One region of the Microbacterium sp. As-52 genome, then DNA from elsewhere that is predicted to be linked to it. Evidence: riboswitches for the same ligand, from Rfam matches in the RefSeq annotation. Region 1 holds a riboswitch; the other holds the start of a gene.

Region 1 (5,239 bases):
GCCGGGGGAGCCCTCCAGGATCGCTCCGATGCGGGTGGTGCGCGACGACGAACGGGGGCTCGTCGCATGGCTCGCGCCCGGAACGCTGCAGGAGGCTCCGGGAGCTCTCGGCGGACAGCGAGTGCGTGAAGTACCGCTCTCGCGTCGCTGGCTCGAGCCGCGGACGCGCATCGTCGAGCCCTGGCGCGGGAACGGCGTGCTGTGCATCGCCCCCGCCGGGCTGCCATGGTCGGTCTGGTTGTTCTGGAGCGACACCACAGGCCCGGACTGGTCCTTCGCCGGCTGGTACGTGAACCTCGAGAACGCCCATCTGCGCACCGATCACGACACCTACTCGTCCGACCACATCCTCGACGTCGAGATCGATCCGGAGGGCGGCATCCACCTCAAAGACGAGGACGAGCTCGTCGCCGCGATCCAGCAGGGGCGTCTCAGCCCCGAGCAGGCGGCGCAGATCGAGCGGCACGCAGACGCGGCCATCGCCTCGTTCGAGTCCGGTGACTGGCCGTTCGACGCCGCGTGGACACGTTGGCAGCCCGATCCCGCGTGGAGCGTCCCGGTGCTCGCGGGCCTGGATCGTCTGAGCACGCCCCCCGATCTGCTCTGAAGCGATCTGCTGTGGGCGGAAGAGGTTCCGCAGAGATCCGCCACCTGATGACATGGAATCATGACGGATGTTCTGATCCTCGGCGGTACGGGCTGGCTCTCCGGGCGCATCGCCCGGAGGTGGGTCGACGAAGGCGCCGCGGTCACGTGTCTCGGCCGCGGTTCCCGTCCGGCCCCCGAGGGTACCGTGCTCGTGCGCGGCGATCGTGAGGATGCCGACGTCTATGCCGATCTCTCGCGGCGGGACTGGGATCACGTCGTGGACGTCTCGTCCCAGGCGGTGCAGGTCGAGACCGCGGTCGATGCGCTCGGCGATCGGGCGGGGCGCTGGACCTACGTATCGTCCGTGTCGGTGTACTCCGATGACGAGACGGTCGGAGCAGATGAGTCGACGCCGCGACATCCGGCTGCGAGCCCGGGTGATGAGTACGACTACGGTGCGCAGAAGGCAGCAGCCGAAGATGCTGTCCTGCGCCTGGGGGAGCGCGGCTTCATCGTGCGCCCTGGGCTCATCGTGGGCGACGGCGACCCCAGCGACCGGTTCGGGTACTGGGCGGCGGCGTTCGCGCGAGCAGGCTCGGAAGCCGTGCTGCTGCCGCCGCTCGAGGGAAGGAGCACGCAGGTCATCGATGTCGACGATCTCGCGGCGTACATCGTCACGGCCACACGCAGCGGCGCGGTCAACGGCGTGGGCGATGAGCACCCCCTCGCCGATGTGCTGGGTGCGGTGCGCCTCGCGGTCGGTCACACCGGCTCCGTGTTCGTCGCGGACGAGGGATGGCTCCGTGCGCACGACGTCGAGTACTGGGCGGGACCGCGCTCCCTGCCGCTGTGGCTTCCGACTGACATGAGCGGTTTCATGACCCGCTCGAATCGCGCGTTCCACGCGAGCGGGGGACGACTCCGTCCGATCACGGACACGATCGAGCGCGTCATCGTCGACGAGCGGAGACGCGGCGTCGACCGGGAACGCCGAGCCGGACTCACGCGGGCGGAGGAGAGGGCGCTGCTGAGCGATCGCTAGACTGCGAGCAGTGACACGGGGTGCCGCGATCCGCGGCTGAGAACAGACCCGTCGAACCTGATCTAGTTCGTACTAGCGAAGGGATGTCGCGATGAGCGATCTTCTGCGTCCTGAATCCACCCACGACCTCGCCGGTTCCGCCGCGACCCTCCTGGAGGTGCTGCGCGAGGCTCCGCCGTTGACGCACTGCATCACCAATGCGGTCGTGACGGGATTCACCGCCAACGTGCTGCTGGCACTGGGGGCCGCACCCGCGATGGTCGACATCGTCGACGAGGCGGGGATGTTCGCCGGGGTCGCCTCCGGGGTGCTGATCAACCTGGGGACTCCCACGCCCGAGCAGCGGGCGGCGAGTCTGGAGGCGGTCGCCGGAGCCGCGGCGAACGGTACGCCTTGGGTTCTCGACCCGGTAGCTATCGGTGCGCTTCCGGTGCGCACCGCCCTCGCCCACCGGCTCGCGCAGCACCGACCGACCGCTATCCGCGGCAACGCCTCCGAGATCCTCGCCCTCGCCGGGCTCAGCACGGGCGGACGTGGGGTGGATGCCACCGACAGCACGGACTCCGCAGCCGATGCCGCCGCAACCCTCGCGCGGACCACGGGCGCGGTGGTCGCGGTATCGGGGCCTATCGATCTCATCACTGACGGGGAGCGGATGCTGCGCCTCGCCAACGGCCACGAGCTGCTGACCCGCGTGACCGGAGGAGGATGCGCGCTCGGCGCGGTGATGGCGGCCTTCCTCGGTGCGGCCGAGGCGACGGATCACGATGCGCTGACCGCTGTGGCTTCCGCGAGCCTCGTCTACACGATCGCCGCCGAGCGGGCAGCGGCGACATCCACGGGGCCGGGCAGCTTCGCCGTCGCCCTGCTGGATGCGCTCGCCGCGGTGGGCCCCGACGACATCAGAGCCGATGCACGCGTCGAAGGCGGTGTCCGGTGAACGCCGATCTCTCGCTCTACCTCGTCACGGACGCGGCGCTCTGCGGGGACAGGGGCGTCGTCGAGACGGTGCGCCGAGCGGTCGACGGTGGGGTGCGGATCGTCCAATTGCGCGATAAGGACGCGACCGACGCCGAGACGGTCGATCAGCTGATCGCGTTGTCGCGGGTGATCGACGGGCGGGCGCTGCTCGTCGTGAACGACCGGCTGGACGCCGTGGTCGCTGCCCGGGAACGGGGCGCTCGGGTCGACGGCGTGCATCTGGGACAGGGCGATGCCTCCGTGCTGCGTGCGCGTGAGGCGCTCGGACCCGACGCGCTGGTCGGCCTCACCGCGAACACCCGTGCGCATCTCGACGCGGTCGATGCTCTGCCCGCCGGCACCGTCGACTATCTGGGTGTCGGTGTGATCCGTCCGACCGCCACCAAACCCGATCACCCCGCTCCTCTCGGCGTCGACGGCTTCCGTGATCTCGTGGCTGCCAGCTCTCTGCCGTGCGTGGCGATCGGCGGCGTCGGCATCGATGACACGGAACCCCTCCGCGACGCCGGTGCGGCCGGCCTCGCCGTCGTCTCGGTGCTGTGCGCCGCCGACGATCCCGAGGCCACGGCAGCGGAGTTCCGCCGGCGCTGGCTCGCCGGCGCCGTGCCGAGGGTGCTCAGCATCGCCGGCAGCGATCCGTCCGGGGGCGCGGGCATCCAGGCCGACCTCAAGTCCATCGCCGCGAACGGCGGATACGGGATGGCGGTCCTCACTGCGCTGACGGCGCAGAACACGCAGGGAGTGCGTGCCGTGCACGTGCCCCCCGCGCACTTCCTCCGCGCGCAGCTGGATGCGGTGTCGGACGACATCGTGATCGACGCCGTGAAGATCGGGATGCTCGCCGACGCCGACGTCATCCGCGTGGTGGGTGCGTGGCTCGACCGCGTTCGTCCGCCGGTCGTCGTGCTCGACCCCGTGATGGTGGCGACCTCCGGCGATCGGCTGCTGGATCCGGATGCCGAGCGAGCGCTGCACGATCTCCTCGCGCGGGCGACTCTGGTGACACCGAACCTCGCCGAGCTCGCAGTGCTGTCCGGCCGCGACGTCCTCGACTGGGAGGACGCGCTCTCCGCGGCGGAGCAGCTGTCGGCCGCGGTCGGGGCGGCTGTCCTGGTCAAGGGGGGACACCTCGACGGCGATTCGGCTCCGGATGCGCTGGTCGATACGCATCGCGGGACGCGCCAGGAGTTCGCCGGCACCCGGATCCCGACCAGGAACACGCACGGCACCGGCTGTTCGCTGTCGTCCGCGCTCGCGACGCTCCTCGCGCGCGGGGAGCGGCCGGCCGATGCGGTCAGCGCCGCGCGCGCCTGGCTCCGCGAATCCCTGCGCGCGGGGGACGCGCTGAGCGTGGGGCGGGGTCACGGGCCGATCGACCATTTCGCCGGACTCCGGGAGCGTGCGGCGGCGCAGACCCGACCGGCGGCTGACGACATCGCCGCGGACTGGTGGCAGGACATCGCGGAGATCCGCGCGGGGATCGACGAACTCCCGTTCATCCGAGCGCTCGCCGACGGGACGCTGGAGCGCGGCCCCTTCCTGATCTATCTCGCGCAGGACGCGCTGTATCTGCGCGAGTACGCCCGTGTCCTCGCCGAAGCCGCCCGGCTCGCGCCGACGTCGGAGGAACAGGCCTTCTGGGCCGATTCCGCGCAAGGCTCGATCGTGGGTGAACTCGAGCTGCACGCGTCGTACCTGACCCCGGCTCAGGGAGTGAGCGCGGCGACGTTCGCCGCCGAGCCGGGGCCGGCGACCACCGCGTACCTCGACCACCTGCGCTCCGTCGCGTTCGGCGGCGACTACGGCGAGATCGTCGCGGCCGTCCTTCCCTGCTTCTGGCTCTACACCGACCTCGGCCGACGCCTGCATGCCGGAGAGTTCGGGGAGTACGCGCGGGATCCGCAGCATCCCTACGCGTCCTGGCTCACGACGTACGCGGATCCGGCATTCGAGGCGGCGACGGAGAAGGCGATCGCCTACGCTTCCGGGGCTGCGGCGCAGGCCGATGCCCCGACCCGTGCGCGCATGCGCCGGGTGTTCGCGGTATCGAGCGCACACGAGCTCGCCTTCTTCGCCGCGCCGATGGGGCTGCAGCCGCTCAGATGACGGGGTGGATTTGCGGTGGCCGCCGGGGCCGCGCTACTGTCGCGACATGCCTTCGGCCGCCACCGCTTCTCCGACGCTCGCTCCGAGCGTCATCGCTGTGCGCCGACGCCGCGGCCGCCGACTGTAGGCGACCCCGCCCTCCTGCCTGCGCACGCGCAGCGGTCGAGAGCCGGTGTCGCCGCCTCCGGCCCCGTCCCCGGTCCTCCCTTCGAGGAAGGACCCGACCGTTAAGGTAGAAGCATGACGTATTCCGTCGCCGTCTCCGGCGCATCCGGCTACGCAGGCGGCGAGATCCTCCGTCTCCTGGCCGATCATCCCGACATGGAGATCCGCACCGTCACGGCGCACTCGAACGCCGGGCAGCCTCTCGTCGACCACCAGCCGCATCTGCGTTCTCTGGCACACCTCACCCTGCAGGACACGACGCCCGAGATCCTCTCCGGCCACGACATCGTGTTCCTCGCACTCCCGCACGGGCAGTCGGGGCAGTACACCGATGCGCTCGGTGCGGCTCCGCTCGTG
Region 2 (5,239 bases), 1.8 Mb from region 1:
GAACTGCGGTCGCGCACCGGCATGGTGCTCCAGGACCCGTGGCTGTTCGCCGGCAGTATCCGCGAGAACATCCGCTACGGTCGCTCCACCGCGACCGATGACGAGGTTCTCGCCGCCGCCAAGGCGACCTATGTCGATCGCTTCGTGCACGCCCTCCCCGAGGGCTACGACACGGTGCTCGACGAGGATGCCGCGAACGTGTCGGCGGGCGAGCGTCAGCTCATCACCATCGCGCGGGCATTCGTCGCGCAGCCGTCGATCCTCATCCTCGATGAGGCCACGTCGGCCGTCGACACCCGCACCGAACTGCTGCTGCAGCACGCGATGGCCGCGCTTCGTGAAGGACGCACGTCGTTCGTGATCGCGCACCGACTGTCGACCATCCGCGACGCCGACCTCATCCTGGTGATGGAGCACGGTGACATCGTGGAGAAGGGCACGCACGACGAGCTCATCGCCGCGCAGGGCGCCTACTGGCGTCTGTACCAGTCGCAGTTCGAGCAGGCAGCGACCGACATCGACGCCGAAGACGCCCTCACCGGCACGACGCCCGTCGTCGTCTCGGGCGATGCGAGCGAAGCCGAAGGTACAGGAGAGGAGGCTGCGGCCGCCGTTGCCGGAGCCTCGATCGGTGCTCAGCTGCCCGCTGCCGAGACGGCGGCAGCCCAGGCCCTGCTGGAAGACGGGGCCGACGGTTCGAGCCACCGTTCCTGAGCGTTCCCGCCCTCCGGCATCCCCACGACGACGCCCCACTCCGCTCACGCGGGGTGGGGCGTCGTCGTACGCGGATCGCGTCGTCGCGGGCGCCGGCACGGCGCGCGTGACGAGGTGTCAGGAGCGGTCGGCCCTGATTCCGAGCAGCTCGAGCGGGTGGGTCAGACGCCACCACGGGCTCGGCCCCTCCACATCCTCGGCCAGCACCAGAGGCGTGGTGACGGTGTTGAGCGGACCGGTCGTCGTCAGCGTGCCCACGGCGTCGTCCTGTTCACGGTCTTCGCCGAGATCGAAGGCCGTCGCCGCGGTGGCGGTCGCCCCGTTCCACAGCACCACATCGGCATCGGTCTCGGTGATGACGTCGACCTTCTCCCCCCAGGGGGTCGTGACCTGACCGACCACGGTGTCCTTCGCGACGGCGGGCGGCTGCGCCTCCAGCGCCGCTTCCGCCTCCGCGAACAGGGAGCGGGTGAGAGCGAGTCGCTCATCGTTGCCGGCCTGGTTCAGCGCCGCGGCGAAGAGGTGCACGGTCGTGTCGCCGATGACGACGTCCTTCGCGGTGAGCAGGTTCCAGCCGACGAGTGTGCCGGTCTTGACGCCGACGACACCGGGATCGTCGAGCATCCCGTTCGTGTTGACGACGGTGCCGGCGCCCGGGAGGTCCACCGACTTGGTGCCGACGATCTCGGCGAACACCGGGTTCTGCATGGCACGCTCGCCGAGGGCGACCAGCGCCTCGGGGGTGGCCACATTGCGCTCGTCGAAGCCGGACGGCGTCACCACGGTGATGCCGGTGAGGCCTCGTTCGCGCAGCCACACCTCGGCGGCCCGGGCGAATTCGCGATCGGACCCCCAGATCTCGCTCGCGAGCCGGTCGATGTAGTTGTTCGCCGATCCCATCAGCGTGCCCTGCAGGAGTTGATATTCGGTCAGCACCCCGCCGATCGGCACATCGAGTGCGGACTGGTCGCTGCGCCGGTAGTCCCAGTACTTCACGCTGTCGGCCCGGGTGAACGAGAACTCGGGCCCCTGTTCGCCCACCGCCAGCGGCATACGGTCGAGCACCATCAGGCTGCTCACGACCTTGGTGATGCTCGCGATGCTCACCGCATCGGGGATCGAGGCCGCAGTGGTCATGCCGGAGATGCCGACGGCGCCCGCGCCCTCGGTGGGCCAGGTGACGGTGGCTGCGGCAGCGGGCGTCGTCGCGAACTCGACGGACTGCACTGTCGGAGGTACCTCGTGCAGCGGCCAGAGCAGCGTGGTGCCGGCATACGCGGCGACGAGGCCCACGAGCGTGGCCAGCGGAACGAGGATGCCGGGACGGGCGATGGCCGGGCGCAGGCGTGCCCCGCGGAGCAGGCCGTTCGTCCGCTCGGCTTCCGACGTCTCGTCGAGAGTCGCGGTGGCGGTGTGGTCGGCCACCGTCGCGGGGTCCACCCAGGTCAGAGCGGTGGCGGTGGTGGTCTCGTCCGCCCACTGGGGGGTGGTCGCGTCGAGCGCGGCGAGGGGATCGTCGGCGTCTCCCGCGGCAGTCTCACGCGGAACGAATGGCGGTTTCGTCAGAGCGGGCGTGGCCGGTTCCGGGGCGACCACCGATTCCGGTGCGAGCGCGCGCGTCGACGTCTGCTCGGCCGTGAGCACCGAACCGCCCGACGCGGCATCGACGGAGCCGGAGGGGGCGGTGGTCGCGGGGCCGTCGTCACGGACGACGCCCGTCGCCTCGTCGGCGGGATCTGTTGCGGTCACTCGTTCACGGTACCCAATCCCGGGCGGGTTCCGCGGCGCACAGCCTTGTCGCCACGCGGGTGTCGCCAGCGGGTAGGATCTTCAGCACAACCACGGGAGTCCGGCGAGCCGGGCTGAGAGGGAGCGAATCGCGCTTCGACCGTCGAACCTGATCTGGGTCATGCCAGCGCAGGGAGGAGTTCAGATGAGTACGCCTACGTCCACATCCGCACAGCAGGCATCCGCCGATGCGAACGGGCTGCACCGCCCATCGATCTGGCGCTGGCGCGTCGTCGACATCGTCGTCGCCGCTGTCCTCGGCGTCGCGATCGGTCTCGTGTTCTGGGGATGGAACACCATCGGATACGCGTGGTTCGGCGCGGCCGACGCCCTGACACCGGGCCTCGGTGGCATCGCCGTCGGCATCTGGCTGCTCGGCGGTGTCGTCGGCGGTCTCGTGATCCGCAAGCCGGGGGCCGCGCTCGTGGTCGAACTGGTCGCCGCGATCGTGTCGATGCTGATCGGCAACGTGTGGGGTGTCTCGACCGTGTTGTCGGGCATCGTGCAGGGCCTCGGTGCAGAGATCATCTTCGCCCTGTTCTTCTACCGTCGTTTCGGGATCGCAGTCGCTGCGCTCGCCGGCGTCGGAGCCGCCGTGGCCGCCTGGGTGTTCGAGCTGTTCTACGGCAGCTCGCCGAACATCCTGAAGTCGGTCGAGTTCAACACGATCTATCTGATCAGCGTGGTCGTCTCCGGGGCGATCCTGGCCGGCGTGGTCGGTTGGCTGCTCGTACGCGCCCTCGCCGTCACCGGCGCCCTCAACCGCTTCGCCGTCGGGCGAGAGCACGTGCGCGAGGTCTGAGCGTGACCTTCGCCTCCCCGGCCCGCGTGCAGGCTGCGGGCTGGGGCTGGCGGTACGCCGGTCGAAAGCGTCCCGCCGTCGCGGACGTCTCCTTCACGATCGAACCGGGCGAGCGGGTGCTCCTGCTCGGCGCCTCGGGTGCAGGGAAGTCGACGCTGCTCGCCGGCCTCGCCGGGGTCCTCGGCGATGACGACGAGGGGGAACGGACGGGGTCGTTGCGCATCGACGGTGCGGCCCCCGAGTCACGGCACGGTCAGGTCGGACTCGTCCTGCAGGACCCGGACGCCGGCATCGTGCTGTCGAAGGTCGGCGACGACGTCGCGTTCGGCTGCGAGAACCTGGGCGTCGCGGCGTCCGAGATCCCGGGTCGCGTCGCCGAGGCGCTCGACGCCGTCGGCCTCGATGTTCCGCTGCGACGCCCCACGAAGGCGCTCTCCGGCGGGCAGAAGCAGCGGCTGGTGCTGGCCGGTGTGCTCGCGATGCGACCGGGGCTGCTGCTGCTCGACGAGCCCACCGCGAACCTCGACCCGGAGGGGGTGCGGGAGGTGCGGGCGAGTGTCGAGCGCGCCGTCGAGACGACCGGCGCGACGCTCGTGGTCGTCGAGCACCGCACCCCGATCTGGGTCGATCTGATGACGCGCGTGATCGTGTTGGCGGCCGACGGAGGACTCCTCGCCGACGGTGCGCCCGCGCAGGTGTTCGCGGCCCACGGCGACGTGCTCGCCGATGCGGGGGTGTGGGTGCCCGACCGCGGCATCGACCTTCCGATGCTCGAACAGGTTCCTGCCTCCGATGCCCTCACGGCCTCCGCGCTCTCGATCGCGAGAGAGGCGGGCGTCGTCGTGCAGTCGGGGCTCGACCTGCGCGTGCCGCGTGCGAACGCGACCGTGATCACCGGGCCGAACGGCGCGGGCAAGTCGACGCTCGCACTCACCCTCGCCGGCCTCATCCCGGAGCAGGCCGGCGAAGTGCGTTCGGCGCCCGAGCTGGCGGGGCGCAAGGGCCCCCGCCCGATCCGCTGGTCCTCGCGTGAGCTGCTCACCCGCATCGGCATGGTCTTCCAGGAGCCGGAGCATCAGTTCCTCACGCAGACGCTGCGCGACGAGCTCGCCGTCGGCCCGCGAGCCCTCGGGTGGGACCGCGCGAAGACGGACGGCGTCGTCGAGGAACTGCTCGAGCGCCTCGGACTCGCATCTCTCGCGCTCGCCAACCCGTTCACGCTCTCCGGCGGGCAGAAGCGTCGACTGTCCGTCGCGACCGTGCTGGCGGGAGCACCCGAGGTGATCGTGCTCGACGAGCCGACCTTCGGGCAGGACCGGCGTGGATGGATCTCGCTCGTCGCGCTCCTGCAGGAGGAGATCGCGCGCGGTCGGTCGATCGTCGCGGTCACGCACGACGACGCCGTGATCCGACACCTGGGCGGGCATCGCATCGAACTGGGACGCGAAGGGGAGGCGACATCGTGACGGCGGTCGAGACCGTACGGACGGTATGGCTCGACGGTGTGAACCCGGTGACGAAGCTGGTGCTCGCCGTGCTGCTGTCGGTGCCGCTGTTCGCGTCGATCGACGTCACGAGCGCGCTGGCCGCGATCGTCCTGCAGCTGCTCTGCCTGCCCTTGACCGGACTGCGGCTGTCGACGGTGCTGAAGCGCCTGCTGCCGATCGCGATCTTCGCACCGATCGCCGGCGTGAGCATGCTGCTCTACGCCGAACCCGCAGGGCGGATCTACTGGACCTTCGGATTCGCCACGATCAGCGAGGATTCCATCACGCTCGCGATCGCGGTGAGCCTGCGCGTGATCGCGCTCGGACTGCCGACGATCCTGCTCTTCGGCGGCACCGACCCCACAGAGCTCGCCGATGCGCTGGCCCAGGTCGCGAAGCTCCCCAGTCGCTTCGTGCTCGGCATCCTCGCCGGCACCCGGATGCTGGG

The links. Region 1 has a riboswitch for thiamine pyrophosphate ahead of thiM (hydroxyethylthiazole kinase). Riboswitches for the same ligand answer to the same signal wherever they lie in the genome.
Region 2: it holds a riboswitch for thiamine pyrophosphate, as region 1 does, so the genes downstream of both, ACLFA2_RS11105 (ECF transporter S component) here and thiM (hydroxyethylthiazole kinase) in region 1, are expected to answer to the same signal.

Annotation. Positions count from the first base shown of each region.
Region 1 is NZ_CP188171.1:475,004-480,242, reverse strand. Features, by position in the region: gene ACLFA2_RS02305 (DUF402 domain-containing protein) at 1-607, shown strand, start outside; gene ACLFA2_RS02300 (NAD-dependent epimerase/dehydratase family protein) at 668-1,630, shown strand; TPP riboswitch at 1,637-1,731, shown strand; gene thiM (hydroxyethylthiazole kinase) at 1,722-2,570, shown strand; gene ACLFA2_RS02290 (bifunctional hydroxymethylpyrimidine kinase/phosphomethylpyrimidine kinase) at 2,567-4,717, shown strand; gene argC (N-acetyl-gamma-glutamyl-phosphate reductase) at 4,958-5,239, shown strand, end outside.
Region 2 is NZ_CP188171.1:2,320,621-2,325,859, forward strand. Features, by position in the region: gene ACLFA2_RS11095 (ABC transporter ATP-binding protein) at 1-714, shown strand, start outside; gene ACLFA2_RS11100 (D-alanyl-D-alanine carboxypeptidase family protein) at 832-2,463, opposite strand; TPP riboswitch at 2,546-2,655, shown strand; gene ACLFA2_RS11105 (ECF transporter S component) at 2,648-3,304, shown strand; gene ACLFA2_RS11110 (ABC transporter ATP-binding protein) at 3,301-4,770, shown strand; gene ACLFA2_RS11115 (energy-coupling factor transporter transmembrane component T family protein) at 4,767-5,239, shown strand, end outside.